2 regions of the Dietzia sp. NPDC055340 genome follow, and region 2 is predicted to be linked to the other one. Evidence: riboswitches for the same ligand, from Rfam matches in the RefSeq annotation. Region 2 holds a riboswitch; the other holds the start of a gene.

Region 1 (7,654 bases), on a different contig from region 2:
CGGGCCGCGCTGTGGCTGCTGGCCGCGGTCGCGCTGGTGGCCGCGTACGTCGCCATGACGATCCCCCCGCGCGCCGAGGCCTCCCACGACGAAGAGTCGGCCACCCTGCGCGTCGAGCGCGGCTCGCTGACGCGCGGGCTCAAGGCGGTGCTCACGCGCCCGCTGGGCCGGGGCGTGCTGGCCACTCTGTGGGCCGAGGCGCTGATGCGGTTCATGACCGGCTTCCTCACCCTGTTCCTGGCGTTCGTGGCCAAGGCGCAGGAGAACGCCTCCGCCATCGAGCAGGCCGGACTGCTGGCCATCGCCGGCGCCGCGGGCGGCCTGGGGACCTTCGCCGGCAACGCCGTGGGCGCGCGTCTGCCGCTGGGCCGACCGGGCCGGATCGCCACCGTCTCCGCGGGTGCCGCACTGTCGACGGCGGTCGTGGCCGCGTTCCTGGGCTCCCTCTGGATGGCGGCGGTGTTCGCCCTCGTCGCGGCGATCGGCAGTGCGCTGGGCAAGGTCGCTCTCGACTCCTCGATCCAGACCGACATCCCCGACGCCGCCCGCTCGTCGGCGTTCGGCCGTTCGGAGACGGCGCTGCAGCTGGCCTGGGTGTTCGGCGGGGCGCTGGGCGTGCTGCTGCCGCCGGACTTCACGATCGGCTTCTCGGTGGTCGCCGTGATGTCCGCGGTGATGTTCACCCAGTCGCTGCTCACCGCGCGCGGCTCGACCCTCGTGCCCGGCCTCGGCGGCAACCGGCCCCGCTTCCCCGGTGAGCCGCGCGTCGCCGACGGTCCCGGCGCGCCCCGCGCACCTCGCGCGCCCCACTCACCTCGCGCGCCCCACTCACCCCGCGAGCCCGGCGTCCCCCACGCCCCAGGGGACCCCACCCCTGGTGACCCCGATGAGTCCGACGACGACGACGTCGGCAGAATAGAGCCGTGACCTCCAGCAGCGATTCCGAATCGACCGGCCTCCGCGTCCGCCCGATCACCTGGGCGATCCTGGCGTGGGTGATCATCATGATCTCCGCGATCGTCGGTGCGTGGAAGGGGTCGGAGGCGCGGTTCGGGGTGCTGCCGCAGATCACCGTGGCCACCGACCGGGGGCAGCAGTCGGCGCTGCCGTTCACCGCCACGGACCTGGACGGTAACTCATACACCAACCCGGTGCCCGAGTTCCTGATCCACGGCGAGCACACGCTGACGGTGCGTCTGCCGACCGAACTGAAGGACTCCACGCTGAACGTCTACGAGGTGCGCGAGGGTGGCACCCGCGACTTCACGGTCGAGGCGAACAGCGCCAGCGAGTTGCTGATCCCGGTGGAGACCGAGGAGGAGGGCCGCATCGAGGGCCTGGCCATCCGCTCGGTCCCGGTGGTCTACGACGCCGCCGGCGAGCCGACCATCCTCAACGGCGAGTGGTCGATGAGCTTCCTCTACGCCGACGCAGCCGGCGCCAGCGCCGGTACCGCGGCCGACTGACCCGGCACGCGAAACGGCGCCGATCATCTCGATCGGCGCCGTCACGGCATCTGTGTTCAGCTATCTGACTGCCATCCGGCCGGAAGCTACGGCTCCAGTTCGCGGGCGACCGCGCGGAGCACGGAGGCGACCCGGCCGGAGACCTTGGCGTCGGGCCGGTGGCCTCGGCGCAGCTCGGGCTGCACGGTCGACTCGAGCACCTTGATCATGTCCTCGACCATGCCGTGGAGTTCGTCGGCCGAGCGGCGGGGGCCGGTGCGCGGGGTTCGCTCCTCGGCGCCGGCGGTGGCGGGCTCGTCGTGGACCACCACGCGCAGTGCCTGCGGGCCGCGGCGGCCGGAGACCATGTCGAACTCGACGCGCTGACGCGGGCGCAGCGTCTCGACCCCGGCGGGCAGCGCGTCGGCGCGCACGTAGACGTCTTCCCCGCCCTCCTGGGACAGGAAGCCGAAGCCCTTCTCCGCGTCGAACCACTTTACCTTGCCGCTGGGCACCGCGATCCCCCTCTAGACACAGGCGCGCACCTGCGCGACCACGACCTCAACTGATGCTCCGACAATACCCCTACCCACATAGCCATCCGCGTTGGTACCCGTCCCGGCGGGGGCGGTACCCTGCCCCCTGTGAGCTCCGACGACCAGCGCCCGACAGATGCCACCGACCCCTGGGCCCCGGCCGGGTCCGAGGCCGCCCCTTCCGTGACCGGGGCGAGCAGCACGGCGCCTCGTCGTCGTGGTCTCTTCATCACCGCAATGGTGATCTTCAGCATCGGCGTGATCTTCACGATCATCGCTGCGGGCACCCCGTTGATCCTCGGCCGGGACGCGCCGACCATCCTCTACCTGGTCGCGATGCTGTTCACACCGACCGGATTCGTCCTGGGACTCCTGTACGCGATTCTGGGTTCACGTCCGCCGAAGGTGTGACAAACGGCACCTTTGTGGTAACGCCCCAGGTAACGTGGGGATAACAACTCACCGATTCGCGCCGTCCCACCAGGTTTTATTTCAGAATGGTGACGATCCCGCATCGAACCGCTACAGTTCTTTCCAGACTCGTCAGCGAGTTGGCATCGGACGCACCCCCGAACTCCGCCCTGCGGCCGATGTGACCAATCCATTAACCGGGCGGAGACGGGGGACCCGACAGGGCCCACGCCGGGCCCGGCGGCCAGACGGTCGCCTTGGGGTGAAGCCGCCAGCGGCGGCCGGACACACTCGTCCGAACCCGACAGCTCACCCCGTAGGCACAGAGTGAAAAGGACTGACGCGTACATGACCTCGAACACCGGACGCCACCGCGCCGCCACCACCTCCTCCGCGCCGAAGACCGCCGTCAAGGCCGTCATCGCGGGCACCGCCCTCTCGGCCGCCGGCCTGGCCTTCGCGCCCGGCGCCAACGCCGCCCCGGATTCCGACTGGGACCGCCTCGCGCAGTGTGAGTCCGGCGGCAACTGGGGCATCAACACCGGCAACGGTTACCACGGCGGCCTGCAGTTCTCGCAGGGCACCTGGGCCGCCTACGGTGGCACCCAGTTCGCGCCGACCGCCAACCAGGCCTCGCGCGAGCAGCAGATCGCGATCGCCGAGAAGACGCTGGCCGGCCAGGGCTGGGGCGCCTGGCCCGCCTGCTCGTCCAAGCTGGGCCTGAACTCCGCGCCGACCCCGCGTGACGTGAACAACCTCACCCCGAACCCGGCTCCGGCCCCGGCCGCTCCCGCGGCCGAGGAGGCCCCCGAGGCCGTCACCGCCGCCGACCATGCCCAGACGCTGCACGACGAGGCCGTGGCCCGCGGTATCGCGCTGCCGGTCCTGCCGACCTACGAAGCCAACCAGGACGCCATCGACAGCGCCTACGCCGCCAACCAGGACGCGGTCGACAACTTCTTCGCGACCTACCTGAACTGATGCTCAACGCCGTGGGTCGGCCACCGACCCACGGCGCGACGGGCCTCGCGTCCTAGTTCGGACGCACACGAAAGGGCCGCCACCCCCTCCAGGGAGTGGCGGCCCTTCGTTGTCCGCTGTGTCGGCGCCGCGTCAGGCCCGGACGGTCTTGTTGACCACGGTCTCCGGGTGGACGTAGTGCAGACGCTCGTGCGGGAGCGGGAAGCGCTCCTCGCCGAACGGCGACAGTCCGCCCGCGACCAGCGCGGCGAGTTCGGTGACCGGGTGCTCGCCGAACGAGGCGTCGGGCCATCCCGGGTTGTCATAGGTCAGTTTCTTCTTGGCAGCCACGCTGCAAGTCTCTCACCTCGGGCGCACTGTGTCAGCAAGTGGGTCGGATACCGTCACGGCCCTCGCCCGGCGCACGCGCGCACACCCGCGCCGACGTCACTAGGCTGGGACGGATCATGTCGACCTCCCGCGCCACGTCCCGCCCGAGCGCCGGCGAACCGGGCTTTCCCGCCTGGCTCGCCGAGCAGTCCGACGACGCCCTCGTGCGCATGTGCACCCTGCGCCCGGACGTGGCCACGCCCGCCCCCGCGTCGCTGGAGGTGTTGGCCTCGCGGCTGCGGTTGCCTGCGTCCACCGCGCGGGCGATGGGCACGCTGTCGTGGCCGGAGCTACTGGTGCTGGCCACGGCCGCCGCGTTGGGTGCCGATTCCGGGGCCGTCCCCCTGTCGGCGGTCGCGGAACGTCTCGGGGTCGGCAGCAACAAGTCAAAGAAAAACCGCAAGGACGACGACACCGCCCCATTCCCCACCGCCGTCGCCCGTCTCCGGGACCTCGCCCTGATCTGGGGAGAGGAGGACGGTGCCCGGCTGGTTCCGGTCACCGCGTCGGCAATCGCTGCCGCACCTGTGGTGGCGCCGCACCCGGGCGAACCCGCCGGGACCTCGCTCGAGGAGGCGTGGGCGGGATTGTCCGTTCCGGCGTCGGGTGTGCTCGAGGCGATCGCCCGCGGCCGTTCCCCGGTCGGTGCGCTGGGATCCGGCGCGTCCGAGTCCGTCCGGGCCGCGGCCGCCGAGCTCGCCGCCGCAGGCCTCGCCGAGATCACCACCGGCGGGGACGCAGGCGCCAGCGGACCCAGCGGCCGGGGCCCGGCCGGCGACCGGGCCGGGTCGGGCCCCGGCGAGGTGGTCATCCCGCGCGCCCACGCCCTGGACCGGGCGCGCCACGGCGCGCGTCCCGCCACCGCTTCCGCAGCGACTGCTTCCGGCACCGCTTCCGCCTCCGCGTCCGCGACGATCGGCGCCACCAGCGGCCCGTCACTGCTGGACCTGCCCGCGTGGGCCGACCCGGTGGACGGCCGCACCGGCAAGGCCGCCAAGAACGCCGATGCCTCGGGCGGCGTGGCCGCGCTCGACCTGCTGCACCACTGCGATTCCGTCCTCGCCGCCCTGTCGACGATCCCGTTGACCACGCTCAAGGCCGGCGGCGTGGGTGTGCGCGAGCTGCGCCGCGTCGCCCGGGCCGCGCAGCTGGAGGAGTCCGAGCTCCCGTTGCTGCTGGAGATCCTGGCGGCGGCCGGACTCATCGCCGTGGGCGACACCGAGGTCGGGGACATCGCCTACGACTCCGTGTGGGCTCCCACCGAGGCCGCCGACATCTGGTCCGCCCGGGAGCCCGCCCGGCGCTGGGCCGAACTGGTCCTGGCGTGGTGGTCCATGCCGCGCGCACCGTGGCGGGTGGGCGCCGAACTCGAAGGCGGCGGCACCGTCCCGGCACTCGGCGATCCCGTCGGCCCGCCTCCCGCCGCCGAACGTGCGCGTGTCCTGGGCGCCCTCGCGCGCCTCGACCCGGCCGCCGAACCCGGGGACACACTGCTGCCCGAGGTGGTGCGCTGGTTCTCGCCGGTGTGGTTCTCCCGGGCCGGCGGGTCGCCGGTCACCGAGACGGTGTCCGAAGCACGGCGGCTGGGCCTCGTCGTCGTCACCACCGCCACCAGCGCCGCCCGCATGCTGGTGGACGGCTCCCCCGCCGCGACCACCGCCGGCGCGCCCGGCGCGGCACCGACCGTCGAGGAACTCGAGCCGGTCCTCGCGGCGGCGCTGCCCGACCCGGTCTCCGAGGTGATCGTGCAGGCCGACCTGACGATCCTCGCGCCAGGGCCCCTCGTTCCCGAGCTCGCGGCCGAGTTCGCGCTGCTCGCGGACGTCGAGTCAGCCGGCGCCGCCACCACCTACCGCGTCACCGAGTCCTCGCTGCGGCGCGCCCTCGACGCCGGGCGCACCGCCTCCGGGGTCCGCGACCTCCTCACCCGCACCTCCGTCACGCCGGTGCCGCAGTCGCTGGACTACCTCGTCGAGGACGTCGCGCGCCGGCACGGGCGACTGCGGGTGGGGACGGCGTTGTCGTTCGTACGCTGCGACGACCCGTCGCTCGTCGCCCAGGTGCTCGGCTCGCCCGCCGCCGAGAAATGCGCCCTGCGGATGGTGGCCCCGACCGTGCTCATCTCGCAGGCTCGGCCGCTCGACCTGGTCGAGGCGCTGCGGGAGGACGGGTACGCGCCGGTCGTCGAGGACACCTCCGGGGCGGTCGTGGCGTTGAGCCGGCCCGTCGCGCGAGTCCACGCCTCCAGCCCCGGGCGCGCACCCCGCATCCCCGCGCGCGCTCCCGGGCCCGCCGACCTGCGTGCCGCCGTGGCCGCGATGCGCTCGGCCGACCGGGTCCGCGCCGCCCGCACCGGTGCGGGCGGCCCCGGCGGCGCGGGCGGTTACACCGGCGAGGCCGCGATCGCCCGCCTGCACGAGGCCGCCTCCACCGGAACCGCGGTGACCGTCTCGGTGGTCGACGCGCAGGGCCGGTCCACCGCGCGGCTGATCGTGCCGGCGTCAGTGGGCGGAGGGCGCGTCGAGGGCATTGAGCCCGACACCGCCGAGGCCGTCACCCTGCCGCTGCACCGGGTCATCTCCGTGGCGGACGTCGACCCGACGCGCTGAGCCGGCCAGGGCGCGCCTGCGGCGGTGGCCGATGCCTGCGCCTTCGCCCGATGCCCCGCCGCGGTCTGCGCCCCCTGCCCTGCCGCTGTCTGCGCCCGCTGCCCTGCCGCCGTCTGCGCCCGCTGCCCTGCCGCCGTCTGCGTACACTGCCCTGCCGCTGTCTGCGACCGCGCCCACCGCCGGAAGCCGATCCGTATCGCGGAACCGCCCTTCTACACCTCGCCGCCTATCAGATTTTCGCGCCACCCATCAGGATGCGCGCCACCCATCGGATCTGATGGGTGGCGCGTGTTGCAATAGGCGGCGCGGAAATCTGATAGGTGGCGCGTGCCGTGTTGCGCAGCCCCCGTTGCGGTGGCGGGTCAACGAACTGCGGGCGGCACGCGGCAGGCGACAGGCGGCAGGCGGCAGGCGGCAGGCGGCAGGCGGCTGGCGGCGGAGTTTGGACGACACCAGTCGCGAGAAACGAGTGAAATCCCTGCGTGTGGTCGTCCAAACCGGGGCGGGGGAACTCGTGCGGGAGGCCGATTCGGTCGGCCCCGACGCGGTCCCGCGATTTCCAGGACACTGGATAGGTCGGGCCCACGCGGACCCGGCGAGAGTTATCGAGGAGGCCCGAAGTGAGTGGTGGACCGCTGATCGTCCAGTCCGACAAGACCGTGCTGCTGGAGATCGACCACGATCAGGCCGCCGACGCCCGCCAGGCGCTGGCGCCGTTCGCCGAACTCGAGCGCGCCCCCGAGCACGTGCACACCTATCGGATCACCCCGCTGGCGCTGTGGAACGCACGCGCCGCCGGACACGACGCCGAGCAGGTCGTCGACGTGCTGATCACCTACTCGCGTTTCCCCGTGCCGCAGCCGCTGCTCGTGGACATCGCCGAGACCATGGACCGGTACGGCCGGCTGCAGCTGGTCAAGAGCCCCGTCCACGGCCTGACCCTGGTCTCGCTCGATCCGGCGGTGCTGGCCGAGGTCAAGCGGCACAAGAAGATCGCCCCCATGCTCGGAGCGGACATCGACGCCGACACCGTGGTCGTGCATCCCTCCGAGCGCGGCCGCCTCAAGCAGGAACTGCTCAAGGTGGGCTGGCCCGCCGACGACCTCGCCGGGTACGTCGACGGCGAGGCGCATGAGATCGCGCTGTCGACCGAGGAAGAGCAGTGGGAACTGCGCGACTACCAGCAGATGGCCGCCGACTCGTTCTGGGCCGGCGGCTCGGGCGTGGTCGTGCTGCCCTGTGGCGCCGGAAAGACCATGGTCGGGGCCGCCGCGATGGCCAAGGCCAAGGCCACCACTCTGAT
Region 2 (7,654 bases):
CGGACTCGAGAGCACTCCCGAGGTGCTGGTGATCGACGGGAACACCCCGGTGATCGACATGCTCACGTCCGAGGGCGAATCGGTCGACGGGTCCGTGCTGGACGAACGACGCGCCTCGGTGCGGGCCGACTCCCCCGCGACGCTCATCTACACGTCCGGAACGACCGGCCGGCCCAAGGGCTGCATGCTCACCCACCGGAACTTCATGTCCGAGACCCTGGCCGTCCTCGAGACCCCGTTCCACCAGTACCTCCGCGACGACGCGACGACGGTCATGTTCCTCCCGCTGGCCCACGTGCTCGCCCGGGCCATCACCTACGCCGGCTTCCACGCCGGCGTGACCATCGCGCACTCGTCCGATATCGCCAACCTCGTCGACACGTTCGCGGAGATGCGTCCCCACTACATCCTCGCGGTGCCCCGGGTCTTCCAGAAGGTATTCAACAAGGCCCAGGCGACCGCCCAGGACGGCGGCGCGTTCAAGGCCTGGATGTTCGACAAGGCCACCGACACGGCCGTCGCGTACTCCCGAGCACGACAGGACGGCCGTGTGGGCCCGATCCTCCGGCTCCGCCATGCCGTGTTCTCGAGGCTGGTCTACGCCAAGCTCATCGCCGCGCTCGGTGGCCGCTGCGAGATCGCGATCTCGGGCGGTGCGGCGCTCGGCGAGCGCCTCACGCATTTCTTCGACGGCATCGGGGTCAACATCTTCGAGGGCTACGGCCTGACCGAGACGTGCGCGGCCATCACGGTGAACACGCCCGGACGCATGCGGATCGGCAGCGTCGGGCAGCCGCTACCGGGCTGCGCGGTGCGCATCGCCGCTGACGGCGAGGTGGAGGTCAGCGGTCCCGTCGTAGCCTCCGGGTACTGGCAGAACGAGAAGGCGACGGCCGAATCATTCGCCGGCGACTGGTTCCGTACCGGCGATCTCGGCACGCTCGACGAGAACGGATTCCTGACGATCACTGGCCGCAAGAAGGAGATCATCGTCACCGCCGGAGGCAAGAACGTCGCCCCCAACCAGCTCGAGGACGCGCTCCGAGCCGATCCGTTGATCTCCGAGGCGGTGTGCGTAGGCGACGGGCAGCCGTTCATCTCCGTGCTGCTCACGCTCGACCCCGAGGCGCTCGAGCGGTGGAAGCACCATCACGGCAACACCGGTTCGCTCTACGACCTGCTCAAGGACGCAGGTCTGATCGAGCACCTCGACCAGACCGTGGCGCGGGCCAACCGTTCGGTCTCGCACACCGAGTCGATCAAGAAGTACCACGTGCTGCCGGACCAGTTCACGGAGGAGACCGGTGAACTGACGGCCTCGCTCAAGGTCAAGCGGAACGTGGTGCACCAGAAGTACGCCCGGCAGATCGAGGCCCTCTACGCCTGATACGGCGCCCGCACGGAACGCGTGCTCCCGGGTCAGTCCCCCGAGAGCACGCGTTCCATGTCTCTGGCCAAGTCCTGCCAGCGCCAGCGATCCAGCGCCCAGTTGCGCCCCCGCATCCCCATCGCGGACGCCCGGGGCCTGTCCTCGAGGATCCCGGCCACCGAATCGACGATCTCGGCGACGGAGGTACCGTCCACGACCGACCCGGTACGGCCGTTCTGGACGGTTTCCGGCGCTCCCCCGCTCCGGCCGGCCACCACGGGCACGCCGCACGCGGAGGCCTCCAGATAGACGATCCCCAGGCCCTCCACGTCCAGCCCGCCACCGCGCGTGCGGCAGGGCATGGCGAAGACGTCCGCCATGCGGTGGTGGTCGACGATCTCCTCGGCGGGGATGCGACCGGTGAAGATCACGCGGTCGGTGACGCCGTGACGCCGCGCCAGGCCTTCGAGTGTTCGCCGGTACGGGCCTCCCCCGACTACGACGAGCACCGCCCCCGGCACCCGTCGGGCGATCTCCGGCAGGGCCCTGATCAGCATGTCCTGGCCTTTTCGCGGCACGAGACGGGACAAGCACACAATTACGTCACGATCGGCCACCCCATAGCGCTGACGGATCGCCTTCCGGGCCGACGGGCTCGGACGGAACCGGTCAGTGTCGACCCCTCCGGGCTGGTGCACCAACCTGGCCCTCGGCCCGAATGCGGACGCGAACCGGCGGCGGGTGTAGTCGCTGACGTAGGTCACGGCGTCCGTGGAGTCGCCGATCACCCGGAGTACCTGCCGAGAGCCGGGCAGCATCGACCATCCCACCTCGTGCCCGTGGGTGCTGGCCACGATGCGGTTCACCGGCCCGGCCCTCAGTACCGGGGCCATCGCGGCCAGTGGGGCGGCCGCGCCGAACCAGATGGTGCTGGCGCCGAAGTCCTCGGCCAGGCGGCGGGCCCGACCGGCCAGATCCGGCGTCGGCAGCAGCATCTCCGTCGGCACCCGCTCCACCAGATACGGCTTCGACTCGTCGTATCGGGTGGATTCGTCACCGCGGAAGGTCGACGCCAACACCGCGACGTCGTCAGGGTCGAGGTGTTCCAGATACGTCTCGAGGTACGACTGGATGCCCCCGGGCCTCGGCGGGTAGTCGTTGGTGATCAGCAGGGTCTTCGTCATCGACTCCGAGCCTGCCACACGGGAGGCCGGACACCCGCCCGACCTGCCGTTCTCTCAGTACCGGCGGATGCCGCTGATCGGCATCGCGTCGACCTTCTCGAGCTTGACGGGGACCCCGTAGGTCGGTGCGTGGAGAACCAGTCCGTCACCGGCGTACATTCCGACGTGCGTGGCGCCCGGGTAGTAGATCACCAGGTCACCCGGCTGCATGTCCGCCGGTGCGACCGGCGCCCCGGCTGCGGCCTGCGCCTGACTCGAGCGAGGCAGCGGCTTGCCCTCCCGGGCGTACGACCACACCATGAGCCCGGAACAGTCGAACTCCGACGGCCCGGTGGCGCCCCAGGAGTACGGAGACCCCAGCCGGGTCAGAGCGGTCCGGAGTGCAGCGGAGTTGATCCCGTCGACCGGAGGGGCGACGTAACCCTCCGGGACCATCGGCCCGCCGATCCACAGCGCGCGCTGGGAATCAGACAGGGCGTCGACCCGCCGCCGGACCTCGTCCATCCGGGCCCGCATCTCATCCGAGCGCCGGTCGAGCTCTTCCATCCTCTTCCGCGTGTCCTCTGCGACCGCCCTCGCCGCATCAGCAGCCCCCGTCGCCTCCTCCCGGAGCCTCGCGGCATCGACAGAGGCGGCCCTGGACGCGTCCAGGGCCGTGGTGGTGGCGCCGGAGAGACGGCTGAGCGCATCGAGTCGGTGGACCAGGTCCCGCGGGCTCTCGGCGAGAACAGCAGCACGGGTCGCGCCGGTGTCGCCGCCGCGATATCTCATCGCCGCCAGGTGGTCGACGAGTGACTGGTCCCGGCGAGCGGTCCCGTCCGCGGCCGCCGCGGCTGCCGCCGCGACACCCGCCGCACGTTCCAGGCGGTCCCGATCGGCGACCGAGCGCTCCAGTTCCGCGCGGGCCAGGTGGAGTTCCTCGCCCAGCGCTCCGGCCTCTTCCGACAAGCGCGACAGCTCCGCGAGGTCCTCCCCGGCGTCCGCGAGGCCTCGGCTCCCTCCTGCCATCGGAGAATCGTCGGTCTCGGCCTCGCCGGCCAGTTGATCGTCCCCACCCCCCGGCTCGTCGGAGGGAACGGCATCAGCAGGAACCCGCGGGGCGGGAAGCGCCGGCTGCGCGGACGCGACAGCCCCGAAGGTGAGCGAAAGTGCCACGGTCGCCGCGCCGACGGCCGCGATGAGACTGCGAGTCATCTGATGTGGGTCGAACTCTCGAATCGGTGGGATGCCGGATCCGTCCGCGATCACGGACGTCAAGGGTGGCATCGGTTGTCCGGAAACGAATGTTACAGACGACAAGACCCCGCTGGTCCTGGTTCCTCACCAGGATCAGCGGGGTCTGCGAAGTGCGGGGGACCCGATCAGTAGTAGCGGGTCGCGCCGTAGAACGGCATGGAGTCCAGCGGGGCGTAGCTGACCGAGGTGCCGGAGTACGGTGCGTGAACGACCTGGCCGTTACCGGCGTAGATGCCCACGTGGCTGGCGCCACTGTAGAAGGCGACGATGTCACCCGGCTGCAGATCGGCCTTGGAGACCTGGGTGCCGCCACCGACCTGGGCCTGGCTGGTGCGCGGAATGGAGATCCCGGCCTGCTGGTACGCCCACGAGGTCAGGCCCGAGCAGTCGAAGGAATCCGGCCCGGTCGCGCCCCAGACGTAGGGGGAACCGACGCGGGTCGAGGCCGCGTCGAGGATCTTCTGGCCGGTGCTGACCTGCGGCGCGGGAGCTGCGAACTCCTCCACGGGCGCGGCGGCCTGCTGAAGACCGGCGGGGAGGGCGATCCCCTCGGGCAGATCAACGGTGACCTGAGAAGGCACACCCGGCAGACGAAGCTCGACGGGAACGTCGACTGTCACGGGTGCGGCGGCGGCGGTACCGGATCCGGCGACGGCCGCTCCGGCGGCGAGCAGTCCGGCTGCGGCCACACGACGGCCGGTCGAACTGGTCTTGATGCTGTGGGCTCCCACGAGAGTCTTTCCTCTTTCTTCCTGCGACACCGACCGGGTTAGCTGACGGGTTCGGACACGGAAGTCTGTCCTACACTCTCGGACCTTCGAGGCCCTCGGGCGATTCACCCCAGTAGTTCTTGGTTCCCCGGCGCACCGTGACGGTGCTTAGGTGTTGACCTCGGCCCCCCACCGGTGGGCGGGTGATGACTTCCGAGGTCTCGAAAAGGTTACGAAAACGTCTCGCCGAAGTCCAGCCCATCGCCTATGCGGCGGGAAATGCAGCCAGGATCTCGACGGAAGAGACCATTCCGACATCCCGCAGCACCTCGATCGCAGACCGGACATCAGGGGCGAGAACATACCCGCAGGACTCCGCAGAAAGGGCGTCTACCTGGGGGCTTTCCGACCACAGGAACTCCACGATACATCCGGAGCAACCGCGATCCGCCGCAGGGCATCGTCCACAGTCCAATGAAAACATGATCTATCTCACACTCCGTCCCGGGCGCGTTGCCCGTCCGTTACCGACCCGCGATCCGCGTGTCGTGATGACCGACAGGCCGGACCATAGACAGCAGGTACGACATCCCCTCGACGAGCGGCCGGGGCGCCAGCAGTGTCGGACCGGAACGCTACGGTCTGCGGCATGTCCCGACCGATCTCTCCACCGACGGCATCGGCGCCGTCGACCACCTCGCCGGGGGTGCAGACGTCGTTCGATGAGCTCGAACCACTGCTGTCGGAGATCACCTTCGTCGTCGTCGACCTGGAGACGACGGGCACGCGAGCCGGTACCGATGAGATCACCGAGGTCGGCGCGGTACGGGTACGCGGCGGCGAAGTACAGGCGGAGCTGTCCACCTTCGTCGCGATCGACAGCCCCCTCCCCACGCATATCAGCCGACTCACCGGGATCCTGCCCGGCGATCTCGTCGACGCGCCACGGCTCGGCGAGGTCATGGCGACGTTCCTCGAGTTTTCCCGGGGAGCTGTCCTGGTGGCACACAACGCCAGGTTCGATCTCGGGTTCCTTCGCGCAGCGGCATCCGCCACAGGAAACGAGTGGCCCGAGCCCTTGTCTCTGTGCACCCTCACGCTCGCCCGCCGCATCCTGCACAGCGGGGAGACGCGGGGGCACCGGTTGGGGACACTCGCAGCGCACCTCGGATCGGCCGTCGAGCCGAACCACCGCGCCCTTCAGGACGCCAGGGCGACCGTGGACGTCCTCCACGCGCTCATCTCCAGGGTGGGCGACTGCGGGGTCTCCACGCTGTCGGAGCTCCGTTCCTACGACGGGCGATTGTCCCCCGAGGTCCGTCGTCGGGCCTCGCTCACCGACTCACTGCCCACCGGCTCCGGCGCCTACGTCTTCCGCGACGGTGAGGGCGTCCCCCTCTACGTGGGCTCGTCCGTCGATGTCCGGCGGCGAGCGCGTTCCTACTTCTCCGGCGGTGACACCCGGGGGCGGATGCGAACGATGGTCGGACTCGCGGAATCCGTCGAGGCTGTGGAGTGCTCCCACCTGCTCGAGGCATGGAGCGTCGAAGAGCAGTTGATCGACTCGCTCCAACCGCCCTTCAACCGCCGGTCCCGCGCTCCCCGGCGCGGCTGGTGGCTCGCCCCACCACGCGGGCGGGGCACGAAGGGACGGGTGAGCCGAATCCCGGAGGACCATCTGGCGTTGGGGCCGTTCCGGCGAGCCGAGGACGCGCGATCAGCATGGGAAGACCTCGTCATGGGCTTCGGGGCCGAACCGACACCGCAGAACTGGATCGCACTGGTGACCGGAGAGGATTCCGGGCCCCTGCGGACGTTGACGGCGAGAGTGGACGACATCGCCGCGGAAGGCGGCTTCGAACGCGCGGCCCGGCTACGGGACCGGACCGCCATGCTCATCCGTGTCCTCACCCGGCTCCAGGAACTCGCTGCCACCGCGGGCCTGACCGAGCTGGTCCTGGCCCAGAGAGCGGGCCGCGGGAGGTGGGAGGTGGCGGTGATCCGTCACGGCCGTCTCGCGGGCTCGGGAGCGGTACCCACCGGCGCCTCGCCGATGCCGGTCATCGACGCGCTACGCACGGCGGCGACGTCAGTGCGGCCCGGGCCCGGGCCGCTGGGTGGTGCGACCCTGGACCAGGTGCGGAATGTCCACCGATGGATAGATTCCGCACCCACACGCATCGTGTCCGTCGCCGGCTCGTGGCAACTCCCCGTGAACGGCGCGCACACCGTGAGCGACTGGGCCTCGCGCGCCGAACGCGCGGCGTCGGAACACGCGGAGACGAACGGCGGGCGTTAGCACACCCGAGGGACGGGCCAGCCGCGGGTCCCCCACCCAGGAGAGCGGCGTCAGCGAACCCTACTGACCCGGGCCCACGTGTCGAGTAGCCGAGCCGCCGAGCCGTCGTCGATCGCCGCCGCCGCCCGATCCACTGCAGAACGCATGGCGCTCACCAGGTCCGCGTCCCTGTCCAGCCCGTCGAAGGCCACCAGGGCTGCCGCGGAGTTCAGGAGCACGGCATCACGGACCGGGCCTCTCACGCCCGCGAGCAGATCGCGGGCAACACCCGCATTGTGCTCGCCGTCGCCGCCCCGCAACTCCTCGATCGAGCAGGTCTGCATGCCGAAATCCCCGGGTTCGATTGAATCCTCGTCGACATGCCCGCCCGCGACACGCAACACGCGTGTCGCCCCGGTCATGGTGATCTCGTCGAGCCCGTCGGATCCGCGGACGACCAGGGCCGACTTTTCCCGACGCGCGAACACCTCGGCCATAACCGGCATGAGATTCTCGAACGCGCACCCGATGAGATTCGCGATCGGGGACGCCGGGTTCGTGAGCGGCCCGAGGATGTTGAACACTGTCGGTATGCCGATCTCCTTGCGCGGCGCGGCCGCGAAGCGCAGGGCGGGATGGAAGACGGGGGCGAAGCAGAAGGCGATCCCCACCTCATCCAGGCACCGGGCGACCTCGTCGGGCCCCAGGTCGATCGCCACCCCCAGCGCCTCCAGCACGTCGGCCCCGCCGCTCTTCGACGACGCGGCCCGGTTGCCGTGCTTGACCACCGGTACCCCGCAGGCGCTCACCACGAGCGACGACATGGTGGAGATGTTGACCGTCCCCTGACGGTCCCCGCCGGTGCCCACGATGTCGA

Evidence for each region. A riboswitch is a leader RNA that binds a small molecule or an ion and turns the genes downstream of it on or off. The one in region 2 is predicted to bind cyclic di-AMP.
Region 1: linked by a shared signal. The riboswitch ahead of ACWIFB_RS14050 (transglycosylase family protein) and the one ahead of ACWIFB_RS01700 (C40 family peptidase) in region 2 are both predicted to bind cyclic di-AMP.

What each region holds. Positions count from the first base shown of each region.
Region 1 covers NZ_JBSHML010000019.1:61,121-68,774, forward strand. The annotation lists gene ACWIFB_RS14030 (MFS transporter) at 1-927, shown strand, start outside; gene ACWIFB_RS14035 (DUF2771 family protein) at 924-1,466, shown strand; gene ACWIFB_RS14040 (cold-shock protein) at 1,553-1,960, opposite strand; gene ACWIFB_RS14045 (hypothetical protein) at 2,090-2,392, shown strand; cyclic di-AMP (ydaO/yuaA leader) riboswitch at 2,573-2,727, shown strand; gene ACWIFB_RS14050 (transglycosylase family protein) at 2,741-3,373, shown strand; gene ACWIFB_RS14055 (hypothetical protein) at 3,506-3,703, opposite strand; gene ACWIFB_RS14060 (helicase-associated domain-containing protein) at 3,820-6,351, shown strand; gene ACWIFB_RS14065 (DNA repair helicase XPB) at 6,972-7,654, shown strand, end outside.
Region 2 covers NZ_JBSHML010000002.1:115,357-123,010, forward strand. The annotation lists gene ACWIFB_RS01685 (AMP-dependent synthetase/ligase) at 1-1,387, shown strand, start outside; gene ACWIFB_RS01690 (glycosyltransferase family 4 protein) at 1,420-2,553, opposite strand; gene ACWIFB_RS01695 (NlpC/P60 family protein) at 2,608-3,747, opposite strand; gene ACWIFB_RS01700 (C40 family peptidase) at 3,915-4,520, opposite strand; cyclic di-AMP (ydaO/yuaA leader) riboswitch at 4,533-4,684, opposite strand; gene ACWIFB_RS01705 (DEDD exonuclease domain-containing protein) at 5,149-6,798, shown strand; gene trpD (anthranilate phosphoribosyltransferase) at 6,849-7,654, opposite strand, start outside.